2 linked regions of the Terriglobus albidus genome follow. The protein of the gene in region 1 interacts with the protein of each later gene in a pairwise test. Links are inferred from orthologs where the notes say so. Each region holds a gene or a part of one and is shown in the gene's direction. Other genes may lie near its edges.

Evidence for each region.
Region 2: the proteins of FTW19_RS13670 (region 1) and recJ interact in binary tests that used the Escherichia coli proteins (3 or more experiments, as listed by UniProt). The link is inferred for Terriglobus albidus from one-to-one orthologs.

What each region holds. Positions count from the first base shown.
Region 1 is NZ_CP042806.1:3,474,069-3,485,625, forward strand. What follows is about bases 3,498-6,690. They hold FTW19_RS13670 (DNA topoisomerase 3), read left to right. Parts: upstream 3,498-3,894; coding sequence 3,895-6,486; downstream 6,487-6,690. Other genes in these bases: FTW19_RS13665 (Na+/H+ antiporter), read left to right, coding at 3,498-3,793; FTW19_RS13675 (SMP-30/gluconolactonase/LRE family protein), read right to left, coding at 6,536-6,690. Outside these bases: FTW19_RS13660 (alpha-amylase family glycosyl hydrolase), read right to left, coding at 1-1,726; more of FTW19_RS13665, read left to right, coding at 2,165-3,497; more of FTW19_RS13675, read right to left, coding at 6,691-7,624; FTW19_RS13680 (heavy metal translocating P-type ATPase), read right to left, coding at 7,823-9,697; FTW19_RS13685 (DUF3466 family protein), read right to left, coding at 9,763-10,806; FTW19_RS13690 (hypothetical protein), read right to left, coding at 10,948-11,544.
Region 2 is NZ_CP042806.1:3,920,564-3,931,811, forward strand. Bases 4,406-7,289 are described here. They hold recJ (single-stranded-DNA-specific exonuclease RecJ), read left to right. Parts: upstream 4,406-4,898; coding sequence 4,899-6,680; downstream 6,681-7,289. Other genes in these bases: FTW19_RS15390 (hypothetical protein), read left to right, coding at 4,406-4,786; FTW19_RS15400 (efflux RND transporter periplasmic adaptor subunit), read left to right, coding at 6,738-7,289. Outside these bases: FTW19_RS15355 (glycosyltransferase family 4 protein), read left to right, coding at 1-1,044; FTW19_RS15360 (bifunctional nuclease family protein), read right to left, coding at 1,162-1,683; tRNA (N6-isopentenyl adenosine(37)-C2)-methylthiotransferase MiaB, read right to left, coding at 1,680-3,098; FTW19_RS26300 (DUF507 family protein), read right to left, coding at 3,274-3,549; FTW19_RS26305 (DUF507 family protein), read right to left, coding at 3,546-3,824; FTW19_RS15385 ((2Fe-2S) ferredoxin domain-containing protein), read right to left, coding at 3,908-4,258; more of FTW19_RS15390, read left to right, coding at 4,319-4,405; more of FTW19_RS15400, read left to right, coding at 7,290-7,988; FTW19_RS15405 (tetratricopeptide repeat protein), read left to right, coding at 8,063-8,956; FTW19_RS15410 (COX15/CtaA family protein), read left to right, coding at 9,015-9,950; FTW19_RS15415 (VOC family protein), read left to right, coding at 9,943-10,725; FTW19_RS15420 (hypothetical protein), read right to left, coding at 10,851-11,150. UniProt on the Escherichia coli protein: Single-stranded-DNA-specific exonuclease.

The sequences.
Region 1 (11,557 bases):
CGAGCAAAAGTGTGCCCGGAACCTCGGCAGCTACTCTGTCGACGACTTCCCGCCAGAACTCATGCGGCATATGTGCATTGAACTCGGCACTCGACATCCCGTATTCCGCGCGGGAGGGAATCGCTCCGCTGCTGCCGGGGCCGGGAAACCAGAGCCGGTGAAAGTGGCGCTTTGCCAGGGTCATGGCCGCGTCGAAGCGGATGACAGGGAATAGACGTGCCACATGCAAGATGGTCTGGATCACCTGTTCGCGTACTGCTGGGTTCAGGTAGTCCAGTTGGGCGGTATCGTTCCACGGGAAGCTTGTGCCATCATTGCCGTGATAGATGTACCTTGTCTCCCCCGATGCCCGGTCACGCCGCCGAAACACGACCGCTGCGTCCGTCTGCTCGTAGTAGTGGCTTTCGATCTTGATCTCTACACGCGGGTCGTGCGACAGGTCAGGGCCATCGAAGTTGTAAGCAGGATAGGGGCTATCCTGCCGCGAGATGAACCAGTCCGGATGCTCTACGACCCACGGAGAATCGATACCCATATGGTTTGGCACCATATCGCTGGCCAACCGGATGCCTCGCGCATAGGCGCGATTCCGCAGGTTCACGTACGCGGGCTCTCCGCCCAGGTCCTCGGCGATGGCGTAATCAAAGAGCGAGTAAGCTGAAGCCACCGCGTCTGGATTTCCGCAGAGCTGTTTAATCGTTTGCGATGCCCGGCTGCGCTCCCAGATACCAATCAGCCACAGCGAGTTCATCCCGCGCCTTGCCAGAGTCTCCAATTCCTCATCCGGAATCTGATCCAGTCGGTGAATCGACCTTTGGTATCGCTTACTGAGCTGTGCGAGCCAGACGTAAGTGCTCTTGGCGATCAAGACGGCGCCAGGCATCCAGGCCACGTCCGGGCTGAACTTTTCAGTTTCATGGACAGCATCGCCAAACTGCGGCACCTCCGAACGGCTGACTATCGAAGGCCATTGCTGCTGTCCGCTCTCCCTGCGTCGTTGCGCTGCCGCTGCCGCGGCGGCCTCCGCAGCAGCCCTGGCAGCCGCTTCGGCTGCAGCGTTCGGTGGATTAAATTGCAGCCAGATAGCCAGGTCTTCTTCCTGCAGAATCTCGCCTGCGATCGCCAGTAAGCGATCGAGGCTCCCCCCGATCAGCCGTCTCCACTTTATCCGGATCAGATCGAGTTGCCCCCTCAGCGAGCCCGGCGCGGCCACCGCGGGTGCCCGCAACACGTCAAACAGGCTCTGCGGCTCGGAGTCCTCCATCGGCACAAGGGGGCGGGTCGCAAAATATGCCGGCAGCTTCTCCACGACGCTCCGATAGGCGGTTTGCTCCGCCAGGCTCCTGTCCTCGAACAACTCTTCGAATGGCCGGAAGGCCTCATTGCGGTTTGCCATCCAAAGCAGAATCATCTCTTCCAGCGCGACCGCCCGGTGCGGGGTACCATCGGTTGAGCCTGTGAGCCATTCCTTCGGGGTTTGAACCGCGCGATAGACGCTGCTGCCCGGAAACTGCTCCACAAAGCTCAGCAGCAGCCGGTCCAACTGATGCGATCCAATGTACCCGGAGAACCAGGTGAGGGCATCTGTCATTGCGGCAGGATCAAGCTCCTGCCGATAGCGCTCCAGGAGTACATGACTGGCCTCGTCAATCAAACCCATGGCGTAAATCGCTCCCGCATGCACTACACGCTCTGGATGCTTCTGCACATCCCGAACCTGATTCATCCGGTGCGCAAAGTCGCGGCTTGCTGACACATTCGCGAAGACTACGTTGCCCGTAAAGGAAAAGAGGGTTTCTGCGAACTGGTAACGATCTCGTGCACCCCTCGAAATGTGAAATTCCATCATCGCGAACTTGTCCCCAATCAAGATCTGGCATTCACCAATGCCGTAGTATTGCCCCCGGCTCAACCCCGAGATTGGCACTCAAGAAATACGCAGGATAGTCCAGGTGAGTCAAGCGTGAATGCCATATCACCTCCGCATTTGTTTTAGCACCTGAAAGCCCGCAACACTCAGCCGATTCTACCCCTCGATCCATGCCATCACGTGGTTCGGAGCCTTCAGGGATCGTTGTATTTGACTTGACTGCATCTATCGAAAGAGCGGATGACTTCTGAACGCCGGCAGGCGCAGACTTAGCTGTAACGTTTGGAGTTGTCTTTGGAGCAATTTGCTACCGTACTGATTCTTCTTTTTGCGGTCTCCATCTCGAAGGCCGCCGCGCGGCTTTCGCGTATTCCTTTGCCGCTCCTGCAGATTGGGCTGGGCGTCGCTCTGGCCGCCTTCCATGTGCACATGCCCCTTGATCCGGGTCTCTTTCTGGTGCTCTTTGTTGCTCCTCTGCTTTACGTGGATGCGAATCTGTTCCCGCGTGCGGAGGTGCGTGCATTGGGGAAGCCGATCCTGGAGATGGCAGTTGGGCTGGTTTTCTTTACCGTCCTTGGCGCCGGATATTTCATCGACTGGATGATTCCTTCCATGCCGCTCGCCGCATGCTTCGCTCTTGCGGCGGTGTTATCCCCAACCGATGCTGTCGCCGTTTCCGGCCTGATTGGACTGAAACGGCTGCCGACTCGCCTGCTTCACCTTCTGGAAGGCGAGGCCCTGTTGAATGATGCGACAGGACTCGTTTGTCTGCGCTTCGCTGTCATTGCAGTGTTGACCGGCTACTTCTCGCCTGCTGGCGCCAGCATCAGCTTTTTGACGGTTGTTCTGGGAGGTCTGGCGGCTGGTGCGTTTCTCAGCTTCATCCTTATGTCTGTGGAGAAAGGGGTTGAGAGAACAATCGGGGCTTATCCCGCTGCGCAGATCCTGCGTACGCTCCTTCTGCCCTTTGCTTCTTACCTGCTGGCAGAACATTTCAAGCTCTCCGGTATCCTTGCCGCCGTAGCCGCTGGGTTCGTCGCGAGCTGGCTGCTCCAGGAAATCCCGGAAGTTGAGACGCGCATCAAGTCGGAAGCCGTGACCGATCTGATGCAGTTTACACTCAATGGACTCATCTTCGTTCTGCTTGGATTGCAGTTGCAAGCTATTGCAAAGAGCATTCCTTCGGTTGTGAAGCAGGAGAACTTTGCCTCCGCCTGGGTACTGGGCGCTTTTGTACTGAGTATCACTCTTGTTGTCGGTGCCTTACGTTTCCTTTGGACCTGGTTTGTCCTTGAGTGGTCGTTCTTTCGGCATAAGCACGAAGGCGGCAGAGCGCAACACACTCCGTGGAGACTTCTTGCTGCGACAATGCTGGCGGGCGTGCGAGGCGCGATCACCCTGGCGGCGGTACTGTCGATCCCATTAACACGGCAGGACGGTACTCCATTTCCTGGCCGCGATCTCGCCGTGTTGCTGGCTTCGGGTGTGATTCTCTTCTCCATGATTGCTGCGGCTGTCGGTCTGCCGTTGGTCCTCAAGGGACTGGAGGAGCCTCCCGAAAGCTCCGCCGAAGCGAAATTTCGCAATGCCCGTGTTTTGACGGCTCAAGCGGCAATCGGACGGATCGAGGAAGTAGAACACCGTCTTTCTCAAAACAGCCCCTACGCCGATAGCTACGCATCGATCGCATCCCGACTGATGGACTACTATCGCCGTAGGATCGAGGCTTTTGTCGGGGACCAGTCAAGCCGGATAAAAGCGGACCGCCTCCGAGTCGCGGAACGAACTATCCGGTTAGAGGCCGTCAGAGCGGAGCGGAAGGAAATCAGCCGAATGCTACACAACCATGAGCTCGAACCCGGCCAGGCCCGTGCGCTGCTCAAGAAGCTGGACAATACGGAGGCCACTCTCAAGGGAGGTTGACTCTGAGCGAGGGCGGTCCAGAATTTGTAGCCAAAGCTCGCTCAGGATTGTCCGGAACAGCGTAGCGGCCTTCCAGGGTGAGTGGGATACTTGAAGTAACGATGTCTGACAGTAGTGCCACAGTGACCGCCATTCTGGCGGAGAAACCTTCGGTTGCGCGCGATATAGCCCGCGTTCTCGGGGCCGCCAAGAAGGGCGACGGATTTCTGCACGGAAATGGATATGTGGTGACCTGGGCTGTGGGGCACCTGGTTTCTCTGGCGCAGCCGCACGAGATGCGTCCTGAGTGGAAACAGTGGCGACTGGACCTGTTGCCAATGCTGCCCGGTGACTGGCCGCTGGTGGTGTATGAAAAGACCAAAGCCCAGTTTGAGGTGGTTCGCAAAATTCTGAACTCGCCGCGCGTGGCGCAGGTGGTATGCGCCACGGACGCCGGGCGAGAAGGTGAGCTGATCTTCCGCTACATCTACGGCGCAGCGCTGTGCGATAAGCCCGTGAACCGGTTGTGGATCTCATCGATGACCGCCGATGCGATTCGCAAGGGCTTTGAGAAGTTGCAACCCGGCAGCGCCTACGACGGACTGGCGGATGCCGCGCATGGCCGCAGCCGCGCCGACTGGCTGGTGGGAATGAACCTGTCGCGCGCCTACTCCCTGATCTACAACGAGGAGATCTCGGTGGGGCGCGTGCAGACGCCTACGCTGGCGATGGTGGTGGAGCGGGAGCTGACGCTGCGGCAGTTCGTGTCGGAAGAGTACATCGAGGTCATCGCCAAATTTGAAGGTCTGGCCGAGCGAAAGAAAGAGACCTACGCAGGTACATGGTTCCGACCGCGCGGCGACCAGGGCAACGAGAAAGAAACGCAGGCCAAGTTGTCGCGACTGGCGGCAGACGGGGAAGAGGCGAAGCTGATCGTCGAACGAGCGCGTACGGGCACGGTGACGATTGAATCGGTGAAGTCCGAGACGCAACGCGCGCAGCCGCCGTTGTTGTACGACCTGACAGAGTTGCAGCGCCACGCCAACCGGCTATTCGGATTCACGGCGCAGGAGACGCTAACGTATGCGCAGGCGCTTTATGAGCGCCACAAACTCATCAGCTATCCGCGTACCGACAGCCGCCATTTATCGTCCGATGTGGTGGCAACGGTAGGTCAGATTGCGAATGTCGTTGCGCCGCAGTATCCGCAAATGGTGGCTGAGGGAACGGGGACCCGTACGCTCAGCAAGCGCTATGTGGACGACAGTAAGGTAAGCGACCACCATGCGATTCTGCCGAATGCCGTGAATCCCGGGAAGTTGAGCCTGAGCCCGCAGGAGCGCAGGATTTACGACATGGTGTGCCGCCGCTTTTTAATGATGTGGCACGAGGATCATCTGCAGGCCGTCACGACGGTGATTACGGCGATTACGAATCCGGGACAGGATGGCACGGAGTCGGTTGTGGATCGATACCGGACGTCGGGAACGCTGGTCCAACAGATGGGCTGGAAAGTTCTGGATCCGGTGCCGGAAAAGCGGAAGAAGGGCGGCAAAGACAGCGAAGAGGAAGAAGCCGCGCAGGTGTTGCCGACGGATCTGGCGGAGGGCCAGCCGCAACGGGTGGCTGCCATCGATGCGAAGAAGAAAAAGACAAAGCCGCCGAAGCGTTTTACGGAAGGTACGCTGCTGACGGCCATGCAGACGGCAGGGCAGTCGCTGGACGAAAAAGAGCTTTCGGAGGCGATGAAGGACACGGGCCTGGGGACTCCGGCCACGCGCGCCTCGATCATCGAGACGTTGCTGAAGCGCGGCTACATCGTGCGCAGCGGCAAAACGCTGGAAGCGACGGACAAAGGCATTCACTTGATCGACGTGGTGCATCCCGAGGTGAAGACCCCGGCGATGACGGGGCAGTGGGAAGCGTACCTCAAAAAGATCAACCAGGGAGAGGCACATCTCGCACCATTCATCGAAGGTATCAACGCGTATGTGAGCGGTGTGATGGAGAAGGTGCGGGTAACGCCGCGACGCCGGTTCGCTTCGACGGCGAAGACGCCCCAGCCTGCCAGCGACAAGAAAGCAGCCGGTGCGCGGCCACAGACCACAACCGAGAGCAAGGCGAAGAAGCCGTCGAAGACGACACAGTTGAATGTGCTGCTGAAAGAGCGATTCGATCACAAGACGTTCCTCCCGGGACAAAAAGCCGCGTGCCTGGCCGCACTATCGGGCAAGGATCATTTGCTGGCGCTTCCTGACGGGAAGGGAAAGACGTTGTGTTACCAACTTGCTGGGCTCGCGCTGGAAGGAACCTCGCTGGTGGCAAGTGCACGAGTGGAGTGGATGGAGGCCGAGGCGGCGAAGCTTCGCGAGCGTGGGATAGCGTGTGATTGCATCCACGCGAACCGTAGCCGTGAGGCACTTCGGGCTGCGTGCGTGGATTATCTAAGTGGACGGCTGAAGTTTCTGTACGTCGCACCGGAGCGACTGAGCGTGGCGGGGTTTCCGCAGATGCTGGCAAAACGGGCTCCGGCTCTGATTGCGATTGAGGAGGCAGAGCGCGCGGTACGGTCGAGCCAGGATTATCTTGCCAATTACGAACTTCTGCGCGAGCACCTTCCGGCGCTACGACCGGCGGTGCTATTGGCGCTAACGCGCGAGCAGACGCCCGCGGTTCATACGGCGATTGCAGAGTTCTTTGGATTGTCGCTGTAGTCTAGCCGTTCGGGTGTGTAATCACACGACATGGCCCAGATCAATCTCCTCAATGAATCCACGGGCGATAGCCAACGACCTTCACGGGAATACGATAGATTGCGTCACTTGTTGTCAGATAGAGCGTCTTGCCATCTTCGCCGCCCCACGCCACATTCGCTGTTGGCTTTTCGGTGAGAATCGTCCCCAGGTGCTTGCCCTCCGGCGAGATGATCCATACGCCGCCCGGTCCGGTCGCGAATAGATTCCCCTGCGAATCAACCTTCATTCCATCTGGAGTTCCTGTGCCCTCCGCTGAAGATGCGTCCAGAAACACCATGCCTTCTCCCACCGTCCCGCCGCTCTTCAGCGGGTACCGCATCCACTTCTTTTGCTGTGAGTCAGCGACATAAAGCCACTTGTTATCCGGTGAGATTGCGATACCGTTCGGCCGCGGCAAATCGCCGATCAGTAACTGCAGCTTCGCGCGGTTCGGAGCCGATCCAGCTTTGATCGCTGTTGCGTTGGGTATGCGATACACGCCATTGATCTTCAGCTTCTTCGACGGATCATCATCCTGCTGGGTCGGAAGACCGTAAGGCGGGTCCGTGAAATAAAGCGAGCCATCCGGACCATACACAACATCGTTCGGGCTGTTGAGAGGCTTGCCCTCGTAGCTGTCGGCCAGAATAGTCTTCGTGCCCTTGGGGTCCATCGTCTCAAATCGAAGAATGCTGCGTGCCGCATGGCCGGCGACAGTCAGGCGCAGCTTGTCATCGAGCGTCATCCCATTTGTCCCTGGCTCCTTGCCACCAAAGGGCTCCTTGGCGACATAGCCGCTCGGTTGCAGCCAGATCGTGACCTTGCCATCCGAAGTCATCTGCCGAATGCTGTTGCTCGGGATATCCGCGAACATTAACATCCCCGGCTGCACCCACACCGGCCCCTCGGTCCATGTAAATCCAGTGGCCATCTTTTCGAGCCTGGCCCCATCAGGGATGATCGTGGATAATTCCGGACTTAGCTGTTCGATGTCTGCGATAGTCTTCGTCGCCTCTACGGGAGGCTGTGTCGTCGTTTGGCCGTTCTTGCAGCCAGTGTGAGAGAGCACCAGTAGTGACGCGGCGCTGAGAGTCAGCGCGCTCATGCAGCGGTTCATCGCGAGACCTCCTAATGGTCCCAACGATTGTAGCGATTATTGCGAGGAGCTTTCCCTAAGTTGCTGGAAATACCGGCGGGGAGGAGCTTCTAATGGAAAGCTCGCATATTTCGTCGATTCGTAGAAATTGGCCGTCTCTACCCAATCCTCTTCCCGGAGAAAAGGGAATGCAATCACGTAGGATGATCTACGAAGCGATCAAAAGTCCTGAAGTTCTTTTCCTGGAAGTGACGCTCGCAGGGCATTGAGTACGGCAAGAAGATCGATCACCTCCTGGCTGATGGCTCCAGCGATAGGAGGCAGAAAGCCAAGAGCCGCCAGAAACATACCGGCAGTGCTCAAGACCATGCCGCCCACGGCACTTTCAAGGGCGATCCGCCGCATTCTTTTGCCTATATGAAGCAGCTCATCTACCTTGCCGAGAGCCGGTTCCATGATGACCGCACCGGCCGCTTCTGCGGTGATATCGCTGTTCTGCCCGAATGCAATGCCCACTGTAGCGGCCAGCATGGCTGGAGCATCATTGATGCCATCCCCCAGGAATAGAGTTGAAACTGTTGCTGTACGATCTCTAATGATATTGAGTTTTTGCTCCGGAGTCAGACTTGCGCGGACATCTTTGATGCCGACAATTTCAGCCAGATGCTGAACTTCGACCTCACGGTCTCCCGATAGGATGACCAAATCCTCGACCTTATGCTTAGGTCGCAGATGCTTGATGAAAGGTTTGCTTTCTTTCCGTGGGCGGTCATGGAACCGGATCAGGCCGGCCAATCGATCATCGAGGATAACAACGCATTCCATTCCTGAAACGGTGGGCGGAAGCAAGGCTGCTAACTCGTCGTTTATTTTCTTTCTTCCGGTCACCAACACGCGTCTTCCCGCAACCTGGCCTCTTAGTCCGGTTCCTGGCTTTTCGCTGACGCTCTCGGCACTCTGTAAAGATATATGCTTCTCTCGTGCAGCTTTTAGAATCGCCCCGGCGAGAGGATGCTTCGAGTACTGCTCGAGGCTGGCGCTGAATTTTAGAGCCCCTTCCATGCTTGTACCAGGGAAGGTGACAATATCCGTAACCGCCGGTTCCCCATGTGTCAGCGTTCCGGTTTTATCGAAAAACATAGTACGAATATTCCCGACCTGCTCAAGAACAACCGGTTTCTTGATCACAATGCCTCGTTTCGCGGCCAGAGAGATCGACCCGATGATCGAGATTGGAATTGCAAGTAGTAAGGGGCATGGCGTGGCGATGACAAGGACGGCGAGAAAGCGTTCGGCCTGACCGCTCAGGAGCCATCCGGTAAGGGCGATCAAAACCGCGAGGGGAGTGTAGAACGCACCCAGCCGATCTGCCAGCCTGCGGATGGCCGGTGGATTTTCCTCGGCCTTACGCATTACCTGCATGATGCGTGCATAGCGTGAATCCACAGCCAGCCTGTCAGCAATGATCGTAAGGGCAGCGTCCTCATTCAATGCTCCTGAGATTACTTGCGACCCAGACGTCTTACGAATACGAAAGGGTTCTCCCGTAAGGAAGGATTCGTCCATCATGCCCGTGCCCGATTCCACTGTTCCGTCTACCGGGCAGATCTCATGGGGAAGGACAATTAAGCGGTCTCCGACACGAATTTCATCCACCCGGATATCTGCGGTAACATCCCCTGTGATTCGATGGGCAGCGCTAGGCATGCGGTGGGCCAACGCGCTGAGCGTTGAAGAAGCTCGTCGCGTGGCAAACTCCTCCAACGCCTGGCCACCAGAAAGCATCAGGATGATAATCGCCGCAACCAGCAACTCTCCCATCAGGATTGCGGTAATGATTGACAGCCCCGCAAGAAAATCCGCTCCAAACTGGCGTTTCCGAATTTGGAAAAGAAGGCCATAGAGCAACGGGAGGCCACCAACAATGACGATGACCAACAGTGGAATAAAAGAGATCGTTGCCTTGTAATTGAAAAGATATCGGAGTAATAGATACAGGATTATCGCTGCGAGTGAAAGGACTGCGGTAAAACGGGTCCAGGAATGTTTAATTCGATCGAGAGAGGCATATTTGCCTGCGTTTTCAGATGTCATAAGCGCGAAGGAATGGTATCTGTCTACCCCGAGGATATGCCTATGTTGAATGCATTGGCGTGAGATTACGGATGCTCATCGGTGAGCAGGTCACTATTGAGGACTGCTGCGTGGTAGTCCGGGAGCAGAACACCTGCAATTTCACCAGAATCGTTGATGGCCGCCGCGAAAGCGAAGGTCACCTGTCCGAGTGGGTTTGGCAAACTGATAGAAATGAACTTGCCATTGTCAAAGAGCATACCAACGCCAAGTATCTGCCCCGGATCATTGATAGATTTGGCATCTGAGAAGTTAGTGCCTCCAGGAAGGGCTGCCAGGTCAGTCATTTGACCATTCTCGTAGAGGAACGCGTGCGAATTGCCATCCGTGACGGTGGAGGTGCCGACGATTTGACCTCGATTATTGATGCTGCGTGCGATGCTATTTCGTCCTCCCGGCAGCGTTCCGAGGTCGTGCATTCCATCGTCGCGATAAAGAAATGCGTGCATTGAGCCGTCTGAGTATGTAGTCTGTCCAACAATCTCTCCGGCCTGGTTGATGGCGTACGCCGCGCTGCTGGAACCTCCCGGTAAGGTGCCTAAATCCTTCATCATCCCTTGTTCGTACAGAAATGCATGGCCGCCGCTTTCGCCGACAACTTGACTGCTGTTGTTAATGGCATAAGCGATGGCAGTATTGGACGGAAGCAGAGTGCCTATATCTTTCATGATGCCTTTCTCCCAGAGAAAGGCATGGAAGAAGCGATCAAGCGGCAGCCCGGGAGTGACGTACAGGGCTCGGCCCACGACTTGCCCCCGGTCATTGACCCCATAGGCCTCGCTGAATGTGCCGGTAGGCAGTGTACCGAGATCGATCATCTGGCCGTTCCTGTATAGGAAGCCATGGTTCGCCTCGTCGTGCCCCACTTGAATGAGTGAGCCGGCAATCAGACCGCTATTGCTGATCGCGTAAGCCTGGCTGCGAGTGTAAGTAGGGGGGAGAGAACCAAGATCTTTTACGAGTGGATGCTCGGGGACTGCCGAGAGTTCGGACTGTGCGATAGAGCGGGAGCACGTTCCACATACGAGAATGACGCCCAGCAGTGTGCGCGCGACGGAGGTAAGAGTCATACAAGCTCCTTCCGTGTTGGTCAGGGATGGGCTGGTGAACTCTGGGAAGGCCAGCAGACGGCCAGACTAATCTCCGCAGCTCAACTTTTCGGTGATTCAAGTCACAAGTGAAGGCTGCGAGATTGGCGCAGTCAGAAGCGCTCACGAAATCTCAGGGTGGCTACGAGGGGTGATGTACAGCATCAGGGCTCCAATACCGCATTGCAAGAGTCCAAATGCAAGCAGATAGAAATACAGTACCCACGCAATCAAACGATAAGTAAGGGATTGGGCATAGGACGCAGCGAGGATGATAAGAAGCAGCCCTCCTACTACCGCTAACCAGCCCGTCAAACGTGCCCAGGTTGAATGATGGTGTTTCGAGAGGTGGCTTGCCGTGACAAATTCACCTGTGGCTATTGTCAACAGTTGGAAACCCATCAGATAGAAGAACCAAAGCAGTTGCATGTGTTCAAAGAGAACGGTAAGGAGAAGCGTTCCAGAACAAATTCCGAGGAAACTCTGAAATCGCTGAGCGATCCGGGGCCAGAGCGCATCGGTGTTAAAACTGGCGATCCAAACCAGAGTGCTGTCCAGGATTCCATAAACTGCCAATGCGACTACGGAATACATCACGGCGAGTGGCTGAAGAAAAAGTGCGCGAACGGCATCAGGAACAGCAACTATGGTCAGACTGGTCAGGATTGCTAGAACTCCTCGAGCAATAGTGATCCACCAAAAATGTACAAAATGCTTCATTGCCCCATGACCT
Region 2 (11,248 bases), 450 kb from region 1 along the record:
GTTGAAAGCTTTCCCTGGATCCACATGCCGGCCTACTTCTATGGGCGGTCTAAGCTCCACCGGGCTCCACTGGCGCAGCAACTTCAACTTCTAAATGCAGCGCTCTTTGACCGCTGGACCATGCGCCGCCTGCGCGCCCTCCAAAGCCATGGCACAAAGGTCGACGCTCTCATCGCCATCTCCGGATCTGGAACCAGAACCGGCCGCCTGCTGCAACAGACCGGCGGCGTCTTCATCTGTGACCGCGGATCATCACACCACCGCTATCAACGCAATATCGTCGCCGAAGAAGATCGCATTTGGGGTGTCGAACGGGAGTCGACGTCGGACCTTCGTGTCACAGCCATTGAAGAAGAACAGTACGAGCTCGCAGACGCCATCAGCGTACCTTCCAGTTTTGCCGTGCGTTCCTTTGTCGAGATGGGCGTTCCCCGGGAGAAGCTCCGACTTATTCCATACGGTGTTCGGTTGGAGCGCTTTCGCCCTGTAGCCGACCCTCCCACTGACTCCTTCGACGTTCTCTTCGCCGGCTCCGTCAGCCTTCGCAAAGGAGTTCCCTACCTCCTGCAGGCCTTCGCGCAACTCAAGCATCCCAATAAACGTCTTCGCATTGCCGGAGCTGTTGACCACGCGGTCAAACCGGTTTTTGACCGGCTGCCGAATGCCTCTGTGGAATGGCTGGGAGCAGTTCCTCAGAACGATCTCATCACACTGATGTCGAAGAGCCACGTGCTCGTCCTTCCCAGCATTGAGGAAGGTCTGGCTCTGGTGCAGGCGCAGGCAATGGCATGTGGATGCCCGGTGATTGCCTCACACAATACGGGGAGTGAAGATCTTTATACCGACGGTGTTGAAGGCTTCATCGTTCCGATTCGCGATGCCGCCTCTCTTGCCGACCGCATGCAACGGATAGCCGACGATCCGGGCATGCACCAGCGCATGCGTGAGGCTTCCCTCAACCGGGTACGTCACCTTGGCGGTTGGTCAGAGTATGGGGCGAAATGGGAAAAAACCCTACAGGACCTGCTCGCCGCGAAACCTTAGAGCATTTCTCCTGTAGGTGTAGTGCAGGGCTTGTGTATCTATGGGCGCTTTCCTCAATGAAAACGCTGCTGCACGCTCCTCACGGGATACCCAGCAACAGGAGAAATGCTCTAGGCATTACATCTTGTAGCGACCCATCTCGTCATCGTTCAGGCCTTCCAGCCATTGACGCATCTGTTCTGCGGTTACATTCTGTGCGTCGGCAGTCGATAGACGGGCGTTCTTCAAGACCTCACGATGGACATAGATTGGAGCATCCGCACGCAACGCCAGAGCCAGGGCATCCGACGGCCGGGCATCGATGGTCACAACTTCTCCATCCTGACGCATCCAGATGACGGCGTAGAAGGTATCGTCCTTCAGCTCCTGCACTACGATCTTGTCCACCTGGGCGTTCAGACCGCGGATCGTATCCCGCAGAAGGTCGTGAGTCATCGGCCGCGGAGTTGCTGTCTTCTCAATCTCCAGGGCGATGGCGTTCGCTTCGAAGATACCAACCCATATCGGTAGGACCGTATCGCCTGCGACATCCTTCAGCACAACGATCGGCATGTTCGTGACGGGGTCCATCATCAGGCCGCGGATCTTCATCTCGATCTCCAGCGGCGTGTCGTCGTGTTGCAGTCCGGGAAAGTTCATTGCAGCACCACCAGACCGACAGGCTGGGCCTGCTTCAGCACCGCTGCCGGAACCTCTGCGTCGCCGGCCTGTTCGCCCACCAGGCTGTTCGGCAACGACTTCGTCACTCTTACCGGGACATAACTGCCGATCTGAGGCAATACCGGTTGTGCAGTGGTGAAGTTCAATGTCTTGTTCTGCGAGGTCCGTCCGATGATCTGGCCGCGCTGCTGGTTAAAGCCCTCGACCATGACCTCGATCACTTTACCCTCGTGCCGGGTATAGAGGGCACGTTGAATCTCCCGCTGGCGATCAAGCAGAACCTGCAGCCGCTGGCTCTTCACCTCTTCGGAGACCGTCTCCGACATAGAGACCGCCGGTGTATTTGGCCGTGGCGAATACTTGAAGGCGAAGACACTGTCATAGCCCACCTCACCGCAGAGAGTGACTGTCTCTTCGAAATCGGCATCGGTCTCTCCTGGAAAACCTACGATGATATCGGTGGTCATGGAGATGTCCCGTTTCGCGGACTTGATCCAGGAGATACGCTCCAGATACCACTCGCGGGTGTACTCGCGCTGCATCGCCTTCAGTACGGCCGACGATCCGCTCTGCACCGGCAGATGGATGTGGTCACACAACGTAGGCACGGCATCGATTGCGTCGACGATCTGCTTCGTGAAGTGTCGCGGATGCGACGTTGTGAACCGCACGCGGCGGATTCCTGGAACCTCTCCAACTGCAGCCAGAATCTCGGCGAAATTCATTTTGCCGATAGGGTCACTGAAGGAGTTCACATTCTGGCCGAGCAGCTGAATATCGGTAAAGCCGGCGTCTGCCATACGCCGCGCTTCAGTCAATACCGACTCCGACGTGCGACTACGCTCCTTGCCTCGGGTATACGGCACTACGCAGTAAGAGCAGAACTTGTCGCACCCCTCGGTGATAGTGATGTAGCCGCGGTGGGGGTTGGACCTCGCGGTGAACTCAGTATCAAAAGTCTCATCCGTCTGTCGGTCGTCAAGACCGGTAATGCGGTTCTCGCCTGCTTCCAGACGGCGGAGCATCTCCGGGAGGTTCCGGTAGGAAGCTGAACCGCTCACCAGCGAAACGAACGGGGCCTTCTCGAAGATCTTTTCGCCTTCCTGCTGCGCCACACAGCCCAGCACGCCAAAGCGCTTGCCCTCACCCTGCAGCCGCTTGTACTCGTTCAAGCGATGAAAGACCTTCTGCTCCGCCTTATCGCGAATGGAGCAGGTGTTGTACAGAACCAGGTCAGCAGAATCCTCGTCGGTTACCTGGGTATAGCCCTCATGCTGCAGCGTGCCGATGACCTTTTCCGAGTCATGGGCATTCATCTGGCAGCCGAAGGTTTCGATATAAAACGTCTTTGCCACGCTTGAAAGTATACCGCCGGTCGCACCTCGCTCCGGCATGTTGAATCATTCGATTGTCAGGACTTTGGTAGCGCCAACGGGGATCGAACCCGTACTCTTCGCCTTGAGAGGGCGACGTGTTAACCAATTACACCATGGCGCCGTTAGGGGCAGGGCGGTGATGACTCACGCCCACTCAGATCAGTATAACAGTGAAGAAGTTGTTGTGCGTGGGTCAGATACCGAGTTTCTTCACTTCGTCGTTGTAGTACTTGCGGTACAGGATGTCCCACTCCTGGGTACCTTCGAGGATGATCTTCCGCTGCGAGGTAATCTTTTGCCGCGCCGCCTGGTCGATCTTGGTCTCCTCGAGCAGCAGCTTCTCCAGCGCCTTACGAGCCTCCTGACGGATCGTGTTCCGGTCCTCCAGAAACTCTGCTTCGTCGATCTCGGCCAGAGTATCCGCCACCACGTGAGCCAGTTTGTTGAGCTTGTCGCGCGAGATTCTCACAGCACCGCCTTGTATTTGCGCACAAGCTCGTTCTTTACCTTCTTGAACATCTCCGGGTAGCTCGCGCCTGTCTTGCGCATATCGTCCTGGAAGGTTTCCAGAATGACGCGGACCTCGTCGTTGATCCGGTCTTCGAGCGAGAGCTCGTCGAGCAGACCTTGATTCACACGCTCATTCAGAACGCCGGGCTTACCGGTGCGCAGCATCTTCGCGTCGATAAGGTGCTGCACCGTCTGCTTGGCCAGGTAGGTGACGTAGTCCTTGGAAAAAATCATCTCTCTTCGAAGTCATTTATATCATGCAGTTAAGGTCGCTTTCGCGGCCCTCAAAAGATATCCGGGGACAGCGTCTCCCCGGGTTACGGTCGATGCGGGCAGCTGGGGGTGTTCAGGCAGCTCTCTGCCAACCGTAGACGCTCCACCGGCCGTCCATGCACCAGATGTTCGTTAACGATCTCCTGCACGTCCTCCAATTTCACAAAGCCGTACCAAACAGCCTCCGGATAGACGACCATCACAGGGCCATGCTCGCACTGATCCAGGCAGCCGGCCTCGTTGGCCCGGACCGTGTTCTTCAAGCCGGCAGCTTTTACAGCATCCTTCAGGGCGTCTTTCAGCTGGCGGCCACCGCGGGGTCGGCAGCTCGGACGGACAGCGCCCTCCAGACGCTCATTGCCGCAAACAAAAACGTGACGTTCAAACTTTGCCATGCTCTCAGCGTATTCCAGTGCGTACAGTCATGCTTTTTTGAGACAATACCGTTTGTTGCAATGCAGACGGATAACCTGATCTCCCTGAAAGACGACATGATTGCCTTCATCGCGGGCCACGGTATGCACCGCATGAATGCTTATGTCCATGAAGACATCCCCACGGTTGTCTTCGAAGAAGAGCACGCTGATTCCTGGAAAGACTTTGTCGAACACGCCAAAGCCGCCGGGGTTAGCTTCCTGACGATGAGCGAAGTCACGCTGGAAAAGCGTGATATCGAGATCCTCATCGAGCAGCTTCGCGCCCGCGAATTTCCGGACTCTGACGACACGCCGGATATCGATGACGCGCAGTACCTGGTGAACTATGTCGGGAAGACCGGCTACCTGCAGCTCGGCTTCGCCTACAACGGCATCATGTTCATCTATGAGACCTCGACCGAATGGTACGACCGCTTTCAGCAGTTGATGGAGAGCGTCTCGGACTTCGACTCGATTATCGTGGACGACCCCGACGCAGACGAATAGAGCATTTTCCTGCAGGTGTAGTGCAGAGCTTATGCATCTATGGGCGTTTTCCTCGATGAAAACGCCGCTGTACGTTCCTCCCGGGATACCCAGCAACAGGAAAAATGTTCTAGTGGCCGCCGAACCGCTCTATCGCTGGACAAGCCCCGAGGTCTCCTTCGAAGAAGCCGAGGCCTTCGCCCGTGAACTGCGCCTTCCGCAGGTCATTGCCGAGCTTCTGCTCAACCGTGGCTTCGACACGCCGGAAAAGGTCGATCTTTTCCTCAATCCCGAGATCGGCCACCTGCACTCCCCTTCGGCCATGCTGGGTATGGCAGCCGCAGTGGAACGTATTCGGCAAGCCATCGCACGCCGCGAACCTGTCCTGATCTACGGGGACTACGACGTCGACGGCACCGTGGCCACTGTGCTGCTTAAGACAGCCATTGACCGCATCGCCGGCGGCGAATCCATCGTCCGCTACCATATCCCGCACCGCATCCGTGAAGGCTACGGGATGCAGGCGGGGGTTCTGGCCGATGCAGCGGCGATGGGTGTCCGCCTGGTCATCTCCGTCGACACAGGCATCCGCGCCTTCGCCGCAGCAGAAGAGGCACAGGCTCTCGGGCTCGACCTGATCGTCACTGACCACCATCTTCCGGATGAGATCGGCGGCCTGCCTCCGGCACTTGCCGTCATCAACCCCAATCAGCCCAACTGCCCTTACCCGAACAAAGATCTCTGCGGCGCTGGTGTCGCCTTCAAACTGGCCCAGGCTCTCCTGGAGATCTCCGATATCCCCGCCGAAACCGTAGGAACCAAGCTACTGCCCAGCTTCCTGAAGTTGTTAGCGATTGCCACCGTAGCAGATGCCGTCGCCCTCACCGGCGAGAACCGAGTCATCGTCGCCATCGGCCTCCGCGAGCTGGTTAAGCCCGTCCAGCCGGGTCTCCGTTGCCTGATGGAGCTGGCTCAACTTACTGGCCGGCAGCCACTGACGGCAACCTCGGTCGCCTTCCGTCTGGCGCCTCGTATCAACGCCGCCGGAAGGATGGATATTGCCTCGGATGTCGTCGAGATGTTCCTCACGAGGTCTCCCGAACGGGGCCGCGAAATCGCCGAGAAATTGCACCGGCTGAATGAAGATCGCCGCGCGACCGAACAGGCTGCGCTCGACGAGATCGAGACGCTGCTCGCCGCCGACACATCTCTTGCCGAAGCAGGCGCCGTCGTCCTCGACGGACACGGTTGGCACCGCGGCGTTATCGGAATCCTGGCCTCGCGCGTGGTCGAGCGCACCCACCGTCCCGCCCTTGTATTGGCACACGAAGGCGGCGAAGCATACGGCTCCGGACGCTCCGTCCCTGGCTTCCATCTGCTGGATGCATTGACCGCAGTCCATTCCGTCGCTCCGATCTTCACTCGGTTTGGCGGGCATGCGCATGCCGTCGGGTTCTCTCTTCCCTCTGACAGGGTGCCCGAATTGCGAATGAGCCTAGGCATTTATGCCCGCTCCGCGATGTCTACGGAGACCCTGCTTCCGGAGCTGCACTGCGACGCTTCCCTGCCTCTGGAGCGCATTACGCCCGCACTTGTGGAGCAGCTCCATCGTTTTGAACCCTTTGGGCACTCCAATCCGGAACCGATCTTCTGTTCCGGCTCCGTCCGTATTCTGGAAATACGTGTTCTCAAGGACAAACACCTTCGTCTGCGGCTGGAGCAAGGCAGCGCAACCATCGCCTGCCTGGCATGGTCCCGGAGAATTCACTGGCCCTCGCGTCTCCAGGAACTTGGTGTGGGACTGGGTGCGATGATCGACGCGGCCTTTCGCATTCGCGTGAATGCGAACCCGGACTTCGGAAATGCAATTGAACTGGAGTTGTGCGATCTACGCCCAGCTCATACGGCGGGATAACTTTTTGTGCCGCAAACCCTTCCACCTGCGTCAGATATACTGACGCTTCGTCGCCCTATGGCTCAGAAAGCTACCAGTCCTGCTCGCACTTTCGTTTTCGCTTTGCTCGGCCTGGCCGCCATCGTTGCGGTCGGCTTTGGTTTGCGCTCCCTGTTCCGCAGCAATGTCGATGTCCACGCTGCCTCCGTTACCTATGAGAATCTGACCAGCACCACCCCAACCAACGGCAAAGTTCAGCCCGTGGAGCCCTTTGACGCGCATGCTCCGATGGCGGGAACGGTCGATCGGATTTACGTCGGAGCCGGCGAAAAGGTAAAGACCGGCCAGCTGCTCATTCACATGAACGATGCTGAGGCTTTAGGACGGCTGGCAACCGCACAGTCCGCGTTGGCCGGAGCCCAGGCCACTATCCACGATATGGAGAGCGGCGGCTCGACCGACGAGCGTATCGGCATTGCCTCCGACCTGGAGAAGGCTCGCCTGCAGGAACAGCAGGCTCAGCGTGACCTCACGGCACTGCAGCAGCTTCAGCAGAAAGGAGCTGCTTCTGGAAGCGAAGTTCTCGCCGCTCAGCAGCGGCTTGAAAATGCGAAATCCTCTCGCATCGCGCTGGAACAGCGCTCATCTCCGGCTTCTCGTTACAGTAATCAGGACCGCACCCGCGTTAAGGCACAGGCAGCCGATGCCTCGGCTTATGTCGCTTCTGCGCGCAAACTCTATGACCAGCTGAATGTCCGGGCTCCGTTCGATGGAACGATCTACTCGCTCCCGATCCAGGAGTCGGACTTTGTTCCCGCGGGAGAGACACTTCTCTCGATGGCGAACCTCGATCGCATCCAGATTACGGCCTATTTTGACGAGCCCGATGTGGGGAAACTGGCTGTCAACCAGGCGGTGAGCATCGTCTGGGAAGCCAAGCCTGGAAAGGTGTGGCACGGACATGTCGAGACGGTGCCGACGACCATCATCAACTACGGCACCCGTAACGTCGGTGAGTGCATTATCAGTGTCGATGATGCGCATGGAGACCTTCTGCCGAATACCAATGTCACGGTTACGGTCACCATCCTGCAACACCCACATGTGCTGGCAGTTCCCCGAGAGGCGCTCCACACCCAAGGCTCGCAGAGTTACGTCTTCCGTATTGTGAACGGCAAGCTGATCCGAACCCCCGTTCAGGTAGGCGCCGCCGTAACCCCGACACGCATCGAAATCGCGGGCGGTCTTTCCGTCAATGACAAAGTCGCCGTCAATTCCGTTGATAACAGCGAACTGACAGACGGCCTGCCGGTCGACGTCGTTCAATAAGGCAGTTGATTATGCAGCACCAGAAGTTGCTTTTGCTCGTCCCACTCCTCTTCTCGTCGCTTTCCATGCGGGCCATGGATGTGCGCGAAGCGCGGTCTGCTCTTATGGCCGGCCGCGTAGACGAGGTGGCTGCCGCGCTCGAGCCTGCGGTTAAGTCCAACCCGAAAGATGCCCTATCTCATCATCTTCTGTGCCGTGCGTACTATGCCCAGGAGCTTCCAGATCGCGCTGTGCCCCATTGCGAAGCAGCTGTCGCCAACGACTCCGGCAATGCGATCTACTACCTCTGGCTGGGACGTGCGTACGGCTTGAAAGCTGACAAGTCAGGGCCGTTTACGGGCTTCAGCATGGCAAAGCGCAGTGTAGCTTCATTTGAGCGCGCTTTTCAGCTCGCGCCCACTAATCTGGATGCCATTAACGATCTGGGTGAGTTCTATGCACGAGCACCATCCATTGTTGGTGGAGGCACCGATAAAGCACGGCAGCTCGCCGAACGTATTCAGCCACTTTCTGCAGCGAAATATCACCGCATCCTCTCTCTGGTCGCCGAAAAAGAGAAAGACTACGGAGCGGCCGAACAAGAGCTGAAAAAAGAGGTCGAGATCAAACATACCGCGGAAAACCTGATGGACCTGGTGGCCTTCTACGACCGCCGGAAACGCGTTGATGATGCCGTCTCCGTTATCCGCGACCTGATCAACACCGATCGTCCCCGTTCCGCCCCCAGCTTCGACGCGGCAACATTCCTGACCGAACAACATCGTGATCCTGCATTGGCAGAAAGGCTGCTCAAGGAGTACCTTGCCTCTCCAGCAAGATCCGACCAGGCTCCCGTGTTTCGTGCACATGTGCTACTCGGAAAGATTTTGGACGACCGGGGCGACAAAGAAGGTGCAAAGGCCGAATACCAGGCTGCATTGGCTTTGGCTAGGGACTATCCTCTTGCCCGCCACGCGCTTGGAATGTAACGGAAGACGTGACGCAGCTCACAAGTCGAACCGAGTGGCCACGGGGCTAGAATAAATCGTGGCCTCTACCGCACTTCATCTCGCGCCATCTCGGCTTACGGCTACTCATGTAAAACGTCTTGCCTGGCTCACGCTGGCATGGAATATCCTCGTTGTGCTTTGGGGAGCGATCGTGCGCGCAACCGGCTCCGGAGCCGGTTGTGGGAATCACTGGCCACTCTGTAATGGAGAGGTCATTCCGCATACGCCTCGTATCGATACGATCATCGAGTTTACCCATCGCATGATGTCGGGAGGCGCGGTCTTCCTTACGCTCGCACTTCTGCTTGCGATCTTTGCGACGTCGGAACGTCTGCAGCCTGCGCGTAAGGCGATCGTCGCGGCAACCGTGTTGTTATTCAATGAGGCGATTCTTGGCGCCCTGCTGGTGAAACTCGGCTACGTCACCGGCAACCGTTCCGTCGGACGAGTCGTTCTTCTTTCGATCCATCTGTCGAATACCCTGCTACTGCTTGGGGCATATACCTTGACGGTATACTTCCTCGAGCGTCCCTGGCGTTTCACGATCTCTCGCCGCAATCTCTGGTTGAGCGCCATCGGCCTGGTCAGCACGCTCATCGTCGGTGTAAGCGGATCGCTCGCAGCCCTCGGCGATACCCTCTTCCCGGCTTCGTCGCTGCGAGCAGCCTTCGTCCAGGATTTCGCAAGTAACTCGCCCATGTTGCTGCGCCTGCGCAGCGTACACCCGCTCAGTGCCTTTCTGGCGACCGTATTTGTCACCTGGCTGCTGAAACGATCCTGGGGATCGCCGCTGGCTAACTTTGTTCTCGGCCTGCTTGCCTTCCAGATTGCACTTGGCTTTGCCGACCTGCTGCTGTTGGCGCCAACCTGGATGCAGGTACTGCACCTGCTCGGAGCCGATCTCTACTGGGTAGCTCTTCTCTGGCTCTCCGCGCAACAAACATTCCCAATCACAAAGGAACTTCATGCGTAAGCTGCTGCTCCTCCTGCTGCTGTGCGTCACAGCCGCTGTATCTGCACAATCGGTCCCCATGGACGGCCTGGCCCACGTCGCCATACGCGTCAAAGATGTCCCCGCCTCCCGCGCCTTCTACGAGAAGATCGGTTTCCTTGAAGCCTTTACCCTCGACAACAAGGGCGTTCTGGACCGTTCCTTCATCAAGATCAACGACGACCAATTCATCGAGCTCTACCCGCAGACCGAGAAACAGCCGCAGATCGGTTTCCTGCACCTCTGCTTCTATGGCAGCGATCTCGAATCGCTGCATAAGCAGTACGAACGTGAGGACCTGAAGCCGCATGACCTCAAGAAAGCCGGCGCCGGTAATCTGTTGTTCACCATGGAAGGCCCCGAAAAACAGAACATCGAGTACACCCAGTACATGCCTGGCTCACTTCATTCCAATGATCACGGCAAGCATCTGGGAAATCCTGTCGGTCCAAAGCTGATCAGTGTCTCCCTGGCAATGAAGGATGTCCCCCCTGCCCGCGCTTATTACTCCGAAAAGCTACACTTCCCGATTACGAAGTCAGGCAGCTTCGCCATCCCCGGCACCTCTGGCGAGACCGTCGTGATTGAGGACGATCAGATTGGAGCCCGCATGCGAGTTGCCTTCCAGGTAAAGAGTCTCAAGGAGGCTGCGGCAGATCTAACGAAGCGTGGCGTTCCCTTCACGCGTGCGAAAAACGCGCTTTCGACAACGGACCCGGATGGGAATATCGTGGAATTCCGCGAACACGGCAGCTAGAGCATTTTCCCTGTAGGTGTAGAGTAGGGTTTCCGCGTCTATGGGCGTTTTCCGCGATGAAAACGCCACTGCACACCACTTCGCGGACACCCAGCAACAGGGGAAATGCTCTAGAGCAACCAGGGCTATTTGGTATTCGGATCGCCGTCAACTTTGTTGACGGCTTTCTTTGTGCCTGATTTGGTCTTCTGGTAAGCCTTTTTCGTGCCCTTCTTGGTGGCGTCCCATCCTTCTTCTGTCTTCTCACCCACCGCGTGAGCCGACTTCGTGGTTCCCTTCTTGATGCCGCTGCCGGTGTCCTTGGCAGCCTGTTTCGTCTCATGACCGGCATCTTTCATGTCCTGTTTCGCCGTCTGAGCACCCAGGAAAGCGGCAGGTAATGTGGCAATGAGACATGCCGCCAGAAAACGGGTAGTACGATTCATAGGAAACTCTCCTGCCTAGAAACAGATGAGAGTTTTTTATCTTTGGTTAGCTAGAGCATTTTTCCTGTTGCTGGGTGTCCCGAAAGAGGAGTGCAGCG